2 regions of the Streptomyces tamarix genome follow, and region 1 is predicted to be linked to the other one. Evidence: riboswitches for the same ligand, from Rfam matches in the RefSeq annotation. Region 1 holds a riboswitch; the other holds the start of a gene.

The links. Region 1 has a riboswitch for S-adenosylmethionine ahead of RND61_RS21215 (aminotransferase class V-fold PLP-dependent enzyme). Riboswitches for the same ligand answer to the same signal wherever they lie in the genome.
Region 2: another riboswitch for S-adenosylmethionine. It lies ahead of thrC (threonine synthase); the one in region 1 lies ahead of RND61_RS21215 (aminotransferase class V-fold PLP-dependent enzyme).

The regions. Positions count from the first base shown of each region.
Region 1 covers NZ_JAWCTQ010000028.1:51,011-58,484, forward strand. Annotated here, with positions in the region: gene qcrA (cytochrome bc1 complex Rieske iron-sulfur subunit) at 1-902, shown strand, start outside; gene qcrB (cytochrome bc1 complex cytochrome b subunit) at 899-2,521, shown strand; gene trpD (anthranilate phosphoribosyltransferase) at 2,642-3,706, shown strand; gene RND61_RS21210 (hypothetical protein) at 3,753-4,055, shown strand; SAM riboswitch class IV at 4,203-4,320, shown strand; gene RND61_RS21215 (aminotransferase class V-fold PLP-dependent enzyme) at 4,523-5,941, shown strand; gene RND61_RS21220 (Lrp/AsnC family transcriptional regulator) at 6,006-6,287, opposite strand; gene RND61_RS21225 (rhomboid family intramembrane serine protease) at 6,284-7,003, opposite strand; gene RND61_RS21230 (hypothetical protein) at 7,213-7,455, shown strand.
Region 2 covers NZ_JAWCTQ010000007.1:31,748-39,221, forward strand. Annotated here, with positions in the region: gene RND61_RS08010 (ABC transporter substrate-binding protein) at 1-102, shown strand, start outside; gene RND61_RS08015 (DUF3263 domain-containing protein) at 117-356, shown strand; gene otsB (trehalose-phosphatase) at 593-1,435, shown strand; gene RND61_RS08025 (alpha,alpha-trehalose-phosphate synthase (UDP-forming)) at 1,534-2,937, opposite strand; gene RND61_RS08030 (glucosyl-3-phosphoglycerate synthase) at 2,982-3,950, opposite strand; SAM riboswitch class I at 4,099-4,243, shown strand; gene thrC (threonine synthase) at 4,262-5,548, shown strand; gene RND61_RS08040 (MoaD/ThiS family protein) at 5,570-5,848, shown strand; gene RND61_RS08045 (cold-shock protein) at 6,808-7,011, shown strand; gene groL (chaperonin GroEL) at 7,474-7,474, shown strand, end outside.

The sequences.
Region 1 (7,474 bases):
GCTCGGAGCGCACGGTCGCCCTGCTCTTCACGATCTCGATGCTGGCCACGGTCGGCTTCATCGCCTCGTTCGTGATCTTCCCGGTCGACAAGATCGTGTACGTGTGGCCGCTCGGCCACGTGAGCGCGACCAACCTGTCGCTCGGCCTGACGCTGGGCCTCGCCCTCTTCTGCATCGGCGCCGGCGCGGTCCACTGGGCCCGCACGCTGATGTCGGACGTGGAGATCGCCGACGACCGCCACCCGATCGAGGCGGCGCCGGAGGTCAAGGCCAAGATCATGGCCGACTTCGCCCAGGGCGCCAAGGAGTCCGCGCTCGGCCGGCGCAAGCTGATCCGCAACACCATGTTCGGCGCGCTGGCCATGGTGCCGCTCTCCGGTGTCGTGCTGCTGCGCGAGCTGGGCCCGCTGCCCGAGAAGAAGCTCTTCCACACGTCCTGGGGCAAGGGCAAGCAGCTCATCAACATGAACACGCACGAGCCGCTGCGTCCCGAGGACGTCGCGGTGGGCTCGCTCACCTTCGCCATGCCGGAGGGCCTGAGCGAGGAGGACCACGACTTCAACAACAAGATCGCCAAGGATGCCCTGATGATCGTCCGGATCCAGCCGGAGGACATCAAGGACAAGCGCGAGCTGGAGTGGTCCCACGACGGCATCGTCGCGTTCTCCAAGATCTGCACCCACGTGGGCTGCCCGATCTCCCTGTACGAGCAGCAGACCCACCACGTCCTCTGCCCGTGCCACCAGTCCACCTTCGACCTCTCCGACGGCGCCCGCGTCATCTTCGGCCCTGCCGGTCACGCCCTCCCGCAGCTGCGGATCGGCGTCAATGACAAGGGCTTCCTCGAGGCGCTCGGCGACTTCGAGGAGCCGGTCGGTCCTGCATTCTGGGAGCGCGGATGAGTACCGCACACGACAAGCGGAAGGCGCCCGCCGGTGAGCGGGTGGCCGACTGGGCGGACGGCCGGCTCGGGATCTACTCCCTGGCCAAGGCCAACATGCGCAAGATCTTCCCGGACCACTGGTCCTTCATGCTGGGCGAGATCTGCCTCTACAGCTTCCTGATCATCATCCTCACGGGTGTGTACCTGACGCTGTTCTTCCACCCGAGCATGAACGAGGTCGTGTACCACGGCTCGTACGTGCCGATGCACGGCGTCCGGATGACGGAGGCGTACGCCTCGACCCTGGACATCAGCTTCGACGTCCGCGGTGGCCTGCTGATCCGTCAGATCCACCACTGGGCGGCGCTGATCTTCATCGCCGGCATGTTCGTGCACATGATGCGCGTCTTCTTCACCGGCGCGTTCCGCAAGCCGCGCGAGATCAACTGGCTGTTCGGCTTCCTGCTGTTCGTCCTGGGCATGTTCACCGGCTTCACCGGCTACTCGCTCCCGGACGACCTGCTCTCCGGCACCGGTGTGCGCTTCACGCAGGGCGCGATCCTGTCCGTGCCGATCGTGGGCACGTACCTGTCGATGTTCCTCTTCGGCGGCGAGTTCCCCGGCCACGACATGGTCGCCCGGTTCTACTCGATCCACATCCTGCTGCTGCCGGGCATCATGCTCGGCCTCGTGGTGGCCCACCTGATCCTGGTCTTCTACCACAAGCACACGCAGTTCGCGGGCCCCGGCCGGACGAACAAGAACGTGGTCGGCATGCCGTTCATGCCGGTCTACATCGCCAAGGCCGGCGGCTTCTTCTTCCTGGTCTTCGGCGTCATCGCGGCCATCGCCGGCATGTTCACCATCAACCCGGTGTGGGCGCTCGGCCCGTACCGCCCGGACATGGTGTCCACCGGCGCCCAGCCCGACTGGTACATGGGCTTCGCCGAGGGCCTCATCCGCGCCATGCCCGGCTGGGAGATCAACCTGTGGGGCCACACGCTCGTCCTGGGCGTGTTCCTCCCGCTGGTCCTGTTCGGCGTGATGCTGGCGGCGATCGCGGCGTACCCGTTCATCGAGTCGTGGATCACCGGCGACAAGCGCGAGCACCACATCCTGGACCGCCCGCGCAACGCCCCGACGCGGACGGCGCTCGGCGTCGCCTGGGTCACCGGCTACATGATCATGCTGATCGGCGGTGGCAACGACATCGTCGCCACCTACTTCCACCTGTCGATCAACGCGGTCACCTGGTTCGTCCGGATCTTCTTCTTCCTCGGACCGGTCCTCGCGTTCATCGTCACCAAGCGGATCTGCCTGGGCCTCCAGCGCCGCGACCGCGACAAGGTGCTGCACGGCCGCGAGACCGGCATCATCAAGCGGCTGCCGCACGGTGAGTTCGTCGAGGTCCACGAGCCGCTCAGCCAGGCGCAGCTCCACGCGCTCACCGCGCACGAGCAGTACGCCCCGGCCGAGATCGGCCCGACGGTCGACGAGAACGGCGTCGAGCGCAAGCCGACGGCCAAGGAGAAGCTCCGCTCGAAGCTCAGCAAGGGCTACTACGGCGAGGGGAACCAGATCCCCAAGGCCACGGTGGAGGAGTACAAGGAGATCAGCGCGGGCCACGGCCACCACTGATCACCTGACCTGAAGGTCGCCACGGCGAGAGCCCCGTCCAATCGTCGGACGGGGCTCTTCGCCGTCCCCGGGGCTCGCTAGGCTGGTCCCGTCCCACCCGTCACGGACCCAGGAGCGACCATGAGCGCTGTGCCACCCGCTGGAGGACCTACCGCGGCGGGCCGCTCCTGGCCCGCCCTCCTCGACGCCCTGCTCTCGGGGCGGGACCTGGACGCGGACACGACCGCGTGGGCGATGGAGCGCATCCTCGGCGGGGAGGCCACGGACGCGCAGATCGCCGGCTTCGCGGTGGCCCTGCGCGCCAAGGGCGAGACCGTGGAGGAGATCTCCGGCCTCGTCCGCACCATGTACGCCCACGCCCGGACCATCGAGGTCCCGGGGCGGTCGGTCGACATCGTCGGCACGGGCGGCGACGGCGCGAAGACCGTCAACATCTCCACCATGTCGGCGGTCGTCGTCGCCGGTACGGGCGCGAAGGTCGTCAAGCACGGCAACCGCGCCGCCTCGTCCGCGTCGGGGGCCTCCGACGTCCTGGAGAAGCTCGGCGTCAACCTGGAGCTGTCCCCGGAGCGGGTCGCCGAGGTGGCGGAGGAGGCGGGCATCACGTTCTGCTTCGCCGTCAAGTTCCACCCGGCGCTCCGCCACGTCGCCGCCGCCCGCAAGGAGCTGGGCATCCGCACGACGTTCAACTTCCTGGGCCCGCTGACCAACCCGGCCCGGGTCCGCGCCCAGGCGACGGGGGTGGCCGATGCCCGGATGGCGCCGATCCTCGCCGGGGTGCTCGCCGAGCGCGGCTCGTCGGCGCTGGTGTTCCGCGGTGACGACGGGCTGGACGAGCTGACGACGACGGCCGGGTCCCGGGTGTGGGTCGTGCGGGACGGGACCGTCCGGGAGGAGGTCTTCCACCCGCGCGACGTGGGCCTCGACCTGGTCCCGGTGGAGGCCCTGCGCGGCGCCGACGCCTCGTACAACGCGGACGTGGCGCGCCGTCTGCTGGCCGGCGAGACCGGGCCGGTGCGGGACGCGGTGCTGCTGAACGCGGCGGCGGCGCTGGTCGCGCTGGACCCGTCGGACGCGCCGCTGGCCGAGCAGTTGCGGGCCGGCATGGCGAAGGCCGCCGAGTCCGTCGATTCGGGCGCCGCCCGCGATGCCCTGGACCGCTGGGTGCGGGTCAGCAACCGCTAGTGCCGCCCCCATGGACGCCGGCCCCGTCCGGGACGCGGTGAGGTCCGTGAGCGGTGACCGCCGACCGGACCCGGACGAGGTCGAGGCGTGCCTGGCCGCCGTGGTCGAGGGGCGCGTGAGCCGGGAGGCCGCCGACCGGTGGGCCGGGCGCCGGGTCGCCGACGACGCGCTCGCGTGGGACGAACCGTCCTGGTGGGCGCTGGGGCTCCTGCACGGAATCGACCTGCGGCCGGGGCCCGGGGAGCCGTACCTGCACGACGACGAACAGGTGCGGGGATGGCTGGAGGAACTGCGGCGGCGCCGGGCGGCCCACCGCGAAGGCCTCCCGTCCGGCGACCGGCGCCCGTGAACGCCGTCGGCGCGAACGTCCCCTGACGGGGCGTGGGTTCCACGGGTCCGCGGCACCGCCCCGCCCGGGGTGCGCGCCGCGGACCCGTCCACTGTGCGGACCCCGTCTTGCGCGGTGACCGGGTAGGTGTGGCAGGATGCTCGACAAGGTCATGAGTGACAGCGACTACGGCCCCGGCCCGCTGTCCGGCAACCCTCCGTCCGTGGCGGGGTGCCCCGGGTGAAGACCAGGCCGCAGGCAGAGAGGTCTGCGGCAAGCGCGGACCCCTGCACACCCTGGGGTCCTGGTCCCGAGGGAGCAGTCTCGTGAGCAAGCGAATGCGCTAGGGCCCTTCCGGCCCCTTCCCCCCTCCTCCGCGCGGCCGTCGTCGCCGCGCGTCGAGGCAACACCCGCGTGCGGCACGGCAGTCGAGCCGTCCCCGTGGGCCTCCACCTCCGTTCGCCTTGTCCTCGCCGGGAGAATCCGCCATGTCCGCGTACCCGAACACCGCCGTCGCCTCCGCCCCCGTCGCTGTCGCCTCCGTCGCCCCCGCCTCCGCCGAGTGCTCCGCCCCCGCCGCCCTGCCGCTGCCCGTGCTCGGGCGGGACGTGACCGTGCCGCTCGTCACCGGCGGGGAGGCCGTGTACGCCGCGCTGGACTACGCGGCCAGCGCCCCGGCGCTCCAGCGCGTGTGGGACGACGTCGCCGCGTACGCGCCGTACTACGGCAGCGTCCACCGGGGCGCCGGGTACCTGTCGCAGCTCTCCACGGACCTGTTCGAGAACAGCCGCAGGACGGTCGCGGAGTTCCTCGGCTGCCGCCCCGGCGACCAGGTCGTTTTCACCCGCTCCACGACCGACTCGCTGAACCTGCTCGCGCACGCCCTCCCGGCCGGCTGCGAGGTGTTCGTCTTCGAGACCGAGCACCACGCCTCGCTCCTGCCGTGGCGCGACGCCCGCGTGACGTACCTGGACGCGCCCCGCACCCCCGGCCGGGCCGTGGAGACGCTGGAGCGGGCCCTCGCCGGCCGGGACCCCCACGGCCCCGCCCTCGTGTGCGTGACCGGCGCCTCCAACGTGACCGGCGAGTTGTGGCCGGTACGGGAGCTGGCGGCCGCCGCGCACGCGCACGGCGCGCGGATCGTGCTGGACGCCGCCCAGCTGGCGCCGCACCACCCAGTGGACGTGGCGGACCTGGACGTGGACTGGGTGGCGTTCTCGGGGCACAAGCTGTACGCGCCCTTCGGGGCCGGTGTGCTGGCCGGGCGGGCCGACTGGCTGCGGGACGCCGAGCCGTACCTGGCGGGCGGCGGCGCGTCGCGGACGGTGGCCCGGCGGGCCGACGGCGGGGTGGAGGTCGCCTGGCACACCACGGCGGCCCGCCACGAGGCCGGCTCGCCGAACGTGATCGGCGCCTACGCCATCGCCTCGGCCTGCGAGGCGCTCACCGCGGCCGGGTTCGACGCGCTCGTGGCCCGTGAGCAGGAGCTGATCGCCCGCGTGCGGGAGGGGCTGGCCGAGGTGCCCGAGGTGCGGGTGCTGTCGCTGTTCGGCGACGACGCCCCGCGCGTCGGCGTCCTCTCCTTCGTCGTGGAGGGCTGGAACAGCTCGCACTTCGCCGCGGCGCTCTCCGCCGAGTACGGCATCGGCGTCCGCGACGGGCTGTTCTGCGCCCACCCGCTGGTCCGGACCCTGCTGGGCGGGACGCCGCAGGAGCCGGGGGAGTGCGGGGCGCCGGAGGGCGGGCCGGGGGAGCGGTCCCTCAACGCGATCCGGGTCAGCTTCGGCGCGGGCACCCCCGACGAGCACGTCGACCGCTTCGTCCGCGCCGTGCGGGAACTGGTCAGGGACGGCGCCCGCTGGAGCTACCGCACGGAGGACGGGCGCTGCGTGCCCGACCGCGGCTGAGACGGCGATCGCGCCGTGGCTGATTCCGCCTCACCCGTTCGGGTGAATCGGTGGGGCGGGGCGGTCAGGCGTCGAGACCGATCGCGAAGGCCGCTTCCAGGTCGTGCTGCGAGTACGTGCGGAACGCGACGTGCGTGTCCGTCGCGACGACGCCGGGAATCTTGCTGATGCGGCCGGGGATGATGTCGGCCAGGTTCTCGTGCCGGGGCACGCGGACCATGGCGACCAGGTCGTAGGTCCCGGTGACGGAGAAGACCTCGCTCACGTTGTCGAGCGCGGCGATCGCCTCCGCGATCTCCGGGATGCGGTCCACGCTGGTCTTGATGAGCACGATCGCGGTGATCACGGCTGTCCCTCTCCCTCGGTGGCCGCTGCTGGAGCCTTCACTCTAATGCCCCGGTAGCGCGCCCACGCGTACAGGAACCCCAGCGCGAACCCGACGAGGTGCGCGAGGTAGGCGACCCCGGGCCCGCTGCCCGCCCCGCGCGCCGCCAGCCACTGGAGGGCGAACCAGAAGACCAGGACGATCCAGGCGGGGAAGCGCAGCGGCAGGAAGAACAGGAACGGGAAGAGGCTGGTCACCCGCGCCCGGGGGAAGAGGTACAGGAAGGCGCCGAGGACCCCCGAGACCGCCCCCGACGCCCCCACCAGGGTCTGCCCGCTGTCCGCGTGGGCCAGGGCGTAACCGGCCAGCGCGAGGTAGCCGCACACCACGTAGAACACCCCGAACCGGATGTGCCCCATCCGCTCCTCGGCCATCGCGCCGAAGACGAAGAGGAACAGCATGTTCCCCAGCAGGTGCAGCCAGTTGCCGTGCACGAACAGGGCGCTGAGCGGGGTGAGCAGCGCCGGGAGGGAACCGCTCAGGAGGTCCGCCGGGATCACCCCCCAGCGCCGGAAGTACGTGCTCTGCGCGGTGATCAGGGCGTCCCCGCTCCCGTACGAGGCCCGCAGGCCCGAGGCCGGGCCGAGGACGAAGACCAGCGCGCACACCCCGATGACGCCGTACGTCACCGAGGGGCCGGTGACGGTGCGCCGCAACGCTCCACGCCAATCGATCACGCACAGATCATGACGTAGAGGGCGCGAGCGGGACAGAGCGCCTCGCCGGGGCGGGCACCCCTCTCCCCGCTCCCCACCGTCCGCGCAGGCGGGACCGCGGAGGCCGTAGGGTTACGGGCGTGCCCGGGCCGCTCCCGGGGCACCCGCAGTTCGAGGGCGCACCGCGGGTCGAAGCACTGGAACGACCGGACCATGACAAGGACGGCACCATGACGACGGTTCCCCAGCCGACCGCCGACACCCGTTGGCGCTGCACGCTCTGCGGCAATCTGACGCGCTTCGACGTGACGCGCTCCTCGAAGGTCGTGGAGTACGTCCATCTGGACCTGGCGGGGGAACCCACGGTGGAGGAGCGCGAGGTGGTCAGTGAGACCATCGAGTCGGTCCGCTGCCGCTGGTGCAACGCGGTGGACCAGATCGAGCTGGTGGACAGGCCGGGCGCCGGCTCCTGAGCGCGGGCCCGGGACGACG
Region 2 (7,474 bases), on a different contig from region 1:
AACATCGGCAGGGCCGTCGCGCCGGACGGGAACCCGCGGGCCGTGCTGGGGGAGATCGCCCGGGACGCCAGGGCGGCGGAGGCGTCGGCGTCGGCGCGGTAGCTTAAGTTGCTGATATGACCGAGCAGCCTCCCGCCCTCACCGACCGCGAACGCGCGGTCCTCGCCATGGAACGGCGCTCGTGGCCGGGGCCGGGGGCGAAGGAGCGGGCGATCCGGGAGCAGCTCGACCTGTCGCCGGTGCGGTACTACCAGCTCCTGAACGCCCTGCTGGACGACGAGCGGGCGCTGGCCCACGACCCCGTCACCGTCAACCGCCTGCGCCGCCTGCGCGCCTCCCGCGAGTCCCGCCGCTGAGGGACACCCGGCGAACGGCTCCCGGCGGGCGGGGGCCGCCGGGGCGGCTTCCGGTGGGTGGTCCCGGTGGGGCGGCTTCCGGTGGGTGGGCCCGGCGGGTCGGGTCTGCCGGGTCGGGACCGCCGGGGTGACTCCTGGCGGTGCGGGTCCCGGCGGGTCGGCTTCCGGCGGGGCGGGTCCTCCGGGACGCGGGCCCGCAGGTGTGGTGTGAGGGGCTTGTGGATAGGTACGCACACATGTCCAGCAACTCGCTCCCCCGACCCACCACCCCCGCCGGCCGCGACGCCCTGGCCACGATCCTCGCGCACCCCTCCGCCACCACCGTCGCCGTCGACTTCGACGGCACCCTCGCCCCCATCGTCGCCGACCCCGAGCAGGCCCGCGCCCACCCCGACGCCGTTCCCGCGCTCGCCGCCCTCGCCCCGCGCGTCGCCTCCGTCGCGGTGATCACCGGCCGCCCCGCCGGTGTCGCCGTCCGGTACGGCGGCTTCGCCGGGGTCCCCGGCCTCGACCACCTCGTCGTCCTCGGCCACTACGGCGCCGAGCGCTGGGACGCCGCCACCGGCGAGGTCCGCGCCGCCCCCGAGCACCCCGGCGTCACCGCCGTGCGCGCCGAGCTCCCCGGCGTCCTGGAGCGGGCCGGCGCCTGGCCCGGCACCTGGATCGAGGAGAAGGGCCGCGCGGTCGCCGTCCACACCCGCCGCGCCACCGACCCGCAGGCCGCGTTCGACGCCCTGACCGAGCCGCTCGCCGACCTGGCCACCCGCCACGGCCTCGTCGTCGAGCCGGGCCGCATGGTCCTCGAACTGCGCCCCCCGGGCATGGACAAGGGCCAGGCCCTCATCGAGCACGTACGGGAGACGGGCGCGCAGGCCGTCGTCTACGCCGGCGACGACCTGGGCGACCTCCCGGCCTTCGCGGCGGTCGAGAAGCTCCGCGCGGACGGCGTACCGGGCCTGCTGATCTGCAGCGGCAGCGACGAGGTCCAGGCCCTGTCCGCCCGCGCGGACCTGACGCTCCGGGGCCCGGCGGAGGTCGTCGCCTTCTTCGCGTCCCTCGCCGCGGCCCTGCCCGACTGAACGCCCGCACCCGGCCCCGGCCTCCGGCCCCGTGGCTCCGGCCTCCGGCCCCGCAAGCCCCGGCCTCCGGTCCCGACCGGGACCGGAGGCCCGGGCCGCTAGCCCGCCGTCCCGCCCCGCAGCGCCTCCAGCTGGTCCAGGAACCAGCGCTGGGGCGGGAGGGCCGTCGCCGCGGCCGCCAGGCGCTTCGTGCGGTCCGCGCGGTCCGCGGGCGGCATCGACAGGGCCTCGTGCAGGGCCCGGGCCGTGCCGGTCACGTCGTACGGGTTCACCGTCACCGCGTCGGCACCCAGTTCCTCGTGCGCGCCCGCCTCGCGGGACAGGACCAGGGCGCAGCCCTCGTCGGAGACGACCGGGACCTCCTTCGCGACCAGGTTCATCCCGTCCCGGATGGGGTTCACCAGCGCCACGTCCGCCAGGCGGTACGCCGCCAGGGAGCGGGCGAAGTCGTCCTTCACGTGAAGCAGCACCGGCGTCCACGTCTCCGTGCCGTACTCGGCGTTGATCTCCTCCGCCAGCCGCGAGACCTCCGCCGTGTACCGCCGGTACACCTCCAGGTCCTGCCGGGACGGGTATGCGAAGGCGATGTGGACGACCCGCTCGCGCCACTCCGGCCACCCGGCCAGCAGCTCCCGGTACGCCAGCAGCCCCCGCACGATGTTCTTCGACAGCTCCGTGCGGTCCACCCGGATGACCGTCTTGCGGTCGGCCCCGCCGATCTGCTCCCGCAGCGTCGCCATCCGCTCCTCGACGTCCGCCTCCCGCGACCGCGCCCGCAGGAACCCGGCGTCCGCGCCCAGCCCGTGCACCCCCACCTCGGTCGTGCCCGTGCCGCCCACCGCGCGGGCGCAGCACGCCGTGAACGCCTCCGCCCAGCGGCGCGTCAGGAAGCCGAGCCGGTCCGCGCCGAGCATGCCGTTCAACAGCTCGCGCGCGATGTCGTCGGGGAGCATCCCGAAGTAGTCCGGCGGTGCCCACGGGGTGTGCGAGAAGTGTCCGATGCGCAGGTCCGGCCGCAGCTCGCGCAGCATGCCCGGCGCCAGCGCCAGGTGGTAGTCCTGGATCAGGACCGCCGCGCCCGGCGCCGCCTCCGCGGCGAGCGCCTCCGCGAAGGCCCGGTTGTACGCCCGGTACGCCTCCCACCGGCGGCGGAACTCCGCGTCGAAGACGGGCTCCAGCGGCGTCTGGTACAGCATGTGGTGGACGAACCACAGCACCGAGTTGGCGATGCCGTTGTACGCGGCGGCGTGCGTCCCTTCGCCCGCCAGCGCGTCGATGTCCAGCATCCGGACGCCCGGCTCGGAGACGCCGCGCCGCACCGCCTCCCGGTCCCCCTCGCCCAGCGCCGCGCACACCCACACCGCGCCCGCGTCGGGTCCGATCGCGGAGAGCCCCGACACGAGCCCCCCGCCGCCGCGCCGCGCCTCCAGCCCGCCGTCCGCCTCGCGCAGCGCGTAGCTGACCGGACCGCGATTCGATGCCACCAGGATGTCCGAGACCATGAGCCCAACCTAGCCCGAGCGGGAAACGCTCAAACGTACGGAGATCAGGCCACCCGGCGCTTGCGCTGGTACTCCGCGACCTCCCGCATCGGCGGCCGTTCCTCCGTGTCCACCGGGTGGGTGCGCGGCGCGAAGCCCGTCTCCGTGCGGTCGAACTGCGTCAGCCGGGGCCGTACGAGGTGCCCGCGCGACAGCCGCAACTGCGCCGTCCGGTAGATCGCCGCGGCCATCCGCCCCAGCGCCCGGTCGTCCTGGTGCCGGTGCAGCCGTACGCCCACGTCGACCTGGGCCAGCGCGTCCAGGCCCACCAGGTGCAGCGCGTCCACCAGCAGCCCCAGCTCCACCCCGTACCCCACCGGGAACGGCAACCGCTCCAGCAGCGTGCGCCGGGCCGCGTACTCCCCGCCCAGCGGCTGGACGAACCCGGCCAGCCGCGGCCAGTGCAGGTTCAGCAGCGGTCGCGCGACCAGCTCCGTCACCCGGCCGCCCTGCCCGCCGCCCCGTCCGCCGTCCGCCCCGGCCGCGAAGGGACGGTCGTACATCGCCTTCACGAACTCCACGTCCGGGTCCGTGAGCAGCGGCCCCACGATCCCCGCCACGAAGTCCGCGTCGAACTCCCGCAGGTCCGCGTCGACGAAGCACACCACGTCGCCGCCCGTCACCAGCAGGGAGCGCCACAGCACCTCCCCCTTGCCGGGCAGGGCGGGTATGCGCGGCAGCACGTCGTCCCGCGCCACCACCCGCGCGCCGGCCCGCGCGGCCACCTCCGCCGTGCGGTCCGTAGACCCCGAGTCGAGGACGACCAGCTCGTCGACGAGCGGCACCGCCTCCGACATCAGGTCCCGACGGATCACGGCGACGATCTCACCGACCGTCGCCTCCTCGTTCAGCGCGGGCAGGACGACGCTCACCGTGGTGCCGTGGGCCCGTTTCGCGGCGAGCAGTTGGTCGATCGGCCGGTCGGCCACGGACCAGGACCGCCGGCCCAGCCAGCGCTCCACCTCTTCCAGCACGCGCGCCACTCCTCGGGTCGTTGCGGGGCCGTGTGTGACCCATCTCGCGGTTCGGACGTCTATCTCAGACCTCCACCCCTTCGGCTACAGTCTTGAACAACGCGCGAGACCACCGCATGCCGGGGTCCCCGTGCCGACAACCACATACCGCTCATCCAGAGGGGCAGAGGGACACGGCCCGATGAAGCCCCGGCAACCCTCCAGCCGGTTCTCGCACGTTCACGCGAGGTCCCCGGCTAGGGAAGGTGCCAAATCCGTCTCACGGCGACACGCGCCAGTGAGAAAGATGAGGAGAAAGGGCCTCGCCTTCCATGGCTGTGCAGACCACCGCACCCACCACCCCCTCCGTCGACCTCGGCCCCGCGGCCGCGCTCTCCTGCCGCGAGTGCGGCGAGCGCTTCCCGCTCAGCCCGATCTTCGCCTGTGAGCACTGTTTCGGCCCCCTCGAAGTCGCGTACGACCTGCCGGCCGGCGACCCGGAGCAGCTCCGCAAGCGGATCGAGGCCGGCCCCACCAGCATCTGGCGGTACGCGCCGCTCCTCCCCGTCCCCGCGGACGTCGCGGACAAGCCGAACCTCAACCCCGGCTGGACCCCGCTCATCAAGGCCGACAACCTCGCGCGCGAACTGGGCGTGACCGGCGGCCTCTACGTCAAGGACGACTCGGGCAACCCCACGCACTCCTTCAAGGACCGGGTGGTCGCCCAGGCCCTGGAGGCGGCGCGCGTCTTCGGCTTCACCACCCTGTCGTGCTCCTCCACCGGCAACCTGGCGGGTGCGGTCGGCGCCGCCGCCGCGCGGGCGGGCCTGCGCTCCTGCGTGTTCATCCCGCACGACCTGGAGCAGGGCAAGGTCGTCATGGCCGCGGTGTACGGCGGCGACGTGGTCGGCATCGAGGGCACGTACGACGATGTCAACCGCTTCTGCTCGGAGCTCATCGGCGACCCGCTCGGCGAGGGCTGGGGCTTCGTCAACGTCAACCTGCGGCCGTACTACGCGGAGGGTTCCAAGACCCTCGCGTACGAGATCTGCGAGCAGCTCGGATGGCGCCTGCCGGACCAGTTGGTCGTCCCGATCGCGTCGGGCTCCCAGTTGACGAAGATCGACAAGGGGTTGCAGGAGCTGATCAGCCTGGGCCTCGTCGAGGACCGGCCGTACAAGATCTTCGGCGCGCAGGCGGAGGGCTGCTCCCCGGTGTCGGCGGCCTACAAGGCGGGCCACGACGTCGTACGGCCCCAGAAGCCGAACACGATCGCCAAGTCGCTCGCCATCGGCAACCCGGCCGACGGCCCGTACGTCCTGGACATCGCCCGTCGCACGGGCGGCGCGGTGGAGGACGTCAACGACGAGCAGATCGTCGACGCGATCAAGCTGCTGGCCCGCACGGAGGGCGTCTTCGCCGAGACGGCGGGCGGGGTGACCGTGGGCGTGACGCGCAAGCTGATCGAGAACGGCCTGCTGGACCCGTCCCTGACCACCGTCGTCCTCAACACGGGTGACGGCCTGAAGACCCTGGACGCGGTCGCCCCGACGACCGGCCCCACCGCGACGATCCGCCCGAGCCTGGACGCGTTCCGCGACGCCGGCCTCGCCAACTGAAACCCCCGGGAGACACGAACCATGAGCGTCAACGTCCGCATCCCCACCATCCTCCGCACGTACACGGGCGGCCAGGCCGAGGTCCCGGCGGAGGGTGCGACCCTCGCGGAGGTCATCGAGTCCCTGGAGAAGAACCACCCGGGCATCGCCGCGCGCGTCCTCGACGACCAGGGCCAGCTTCGCCGCTTCGTGAACGTCTACGTCAACGACGACGACGTCCGCTTCGAGCAGGGCCTCGGGACGGCCACCCCGGAGGGTGCGGGCATCTCGATCATCCCGGCGGTCGCGGGCGGCTGCTGAACCCCTCCGGCGTCCCCTCCGGCGACGGGGGACGCCCGTACGCCCTCTCGGACCGTGTCGGCCCGGTGCCTGACCGTCCGGTGCCTGACTGGCTGGCACTGATCGTCTGGCGTCCGGTCGTCCGGTGCCCGACTGCCTGGCGCCGCCTGCCCGATGTCCGGTCGTCCGGTGCCCGACTGTCCGGCCGTCCGGCGTCCGGTCGTCCGGTATCGGTCGTCTGAGCCGACTGTCCGGTGGCCGGTCGTCCGGCGCCTGACCGTCCGCCGCCCGACCGTCCAGTGCACGACTGACCGGTGCCTCTCCGCCCGGTTCCGGCGTCCCGGCCCCCGCCACCTCTGGCGGGGGCCGACCCGTTGGTCCCGAGGGGCCCCGCAGGCCCCGTAGGCAGCCCCCGCCGTCCCCCCGCAGGCCCCGTAGGCCGTGCGTCCCCACCCCGCCCCGTGAGGCCCCCACCGTCCCCCGCAGGTCCCGTGCCGGTGTTCGCCGGGCGTCCGGCGGGGTAGGCGCGCGGGGCGGACGGAGCCTTTCGGGTTTTTCGGTCCGTCGGCGAAAGGGGCGGCTCGTTCATTTCGGAACGGGCGCCGAGGAAAGCGGAGGCGGCGATTCTGGAGGGTTGAAGGCGGTAGAGTTGGGGAACCCCCCGCCGCCGTCCGTGCCGGTTGCATATGAGAACGCGCCGGGGCCCGACAAGAAGTAGCCAAAGTGCCTCCGCCCGATGCGCGGTTTGCGCGCTTTGCCCGGCCCGACTTGCCCGGGGTTATGGCCGTTCCGGCCATCATTTCCCTTCACCGGCGCTTGGATTTCTCGTCCGATTGACCTGTTGCAGAGGGCAGTTGGGCAGATACATTCAGCCGCGGTCGACGCGTTCCGGCGCACGCCCACCCCTGTCAGTGGGCGAGGTCTGACCCGGGTCCGCGAAGTGCGGTCCTGTGCAAGGGCCAGTAATAGGGGAGTTAGGCATGGCTCAGGGCACCGTCAAGTGGTTCAACGCGGAGAAGGGGTACGGCTTCATCGCGGTCGACGGTGGTGCGGATGTTTTCGTGCACTACAGCGCGATCCAGATGGACGGCTACCGCACCCTTGAGGAAGGCCAGCGGGTCGAGTTCGAGATCTCGCAGGGCCAGAAGGGTCCGCAGGCGGACATGGTCAAGATCGCCGTCTAAGCACGACGCGTTCCGGCCAACGGCATTCGACGAAGGGCCCGCACCCCGTCAAGGGGTACGGGCCCTTCGTGCGCCCGCCCGCGGCCGGCCCCGCGGGCCCTTCACGCGCCCTCCCGCGGCCGGCCCCCGCAGCCGCGCCTCGCGGCTTCTTCGTGCGCCCGCCCGCAGCCGTCCCCCGCGGGGCCCTTCGCGCGTCCGTCCGAGAGCCCCTTGAAAGCCCCCCGAAAGCCCTCCCGAGAGCCCCTCCGAGCCCCCGCCGCCACCGTGGGGCGCTTGCACTCTCATAGGGCGAGTGCTAATCATTGGCGTTAGCACTCTGCGAGTGAGAGTGACAACGGAAGGACCTCGTCGGTGAGGCCCGCAAGGCGCGTGGGGCAAGGAACCACGCGGCACACGGGCCGTCCGTCGCGGGCGCCAGCGCGGTCCGGAGCAATCCACCCCAGTCCGGGAGGACCACTTCACA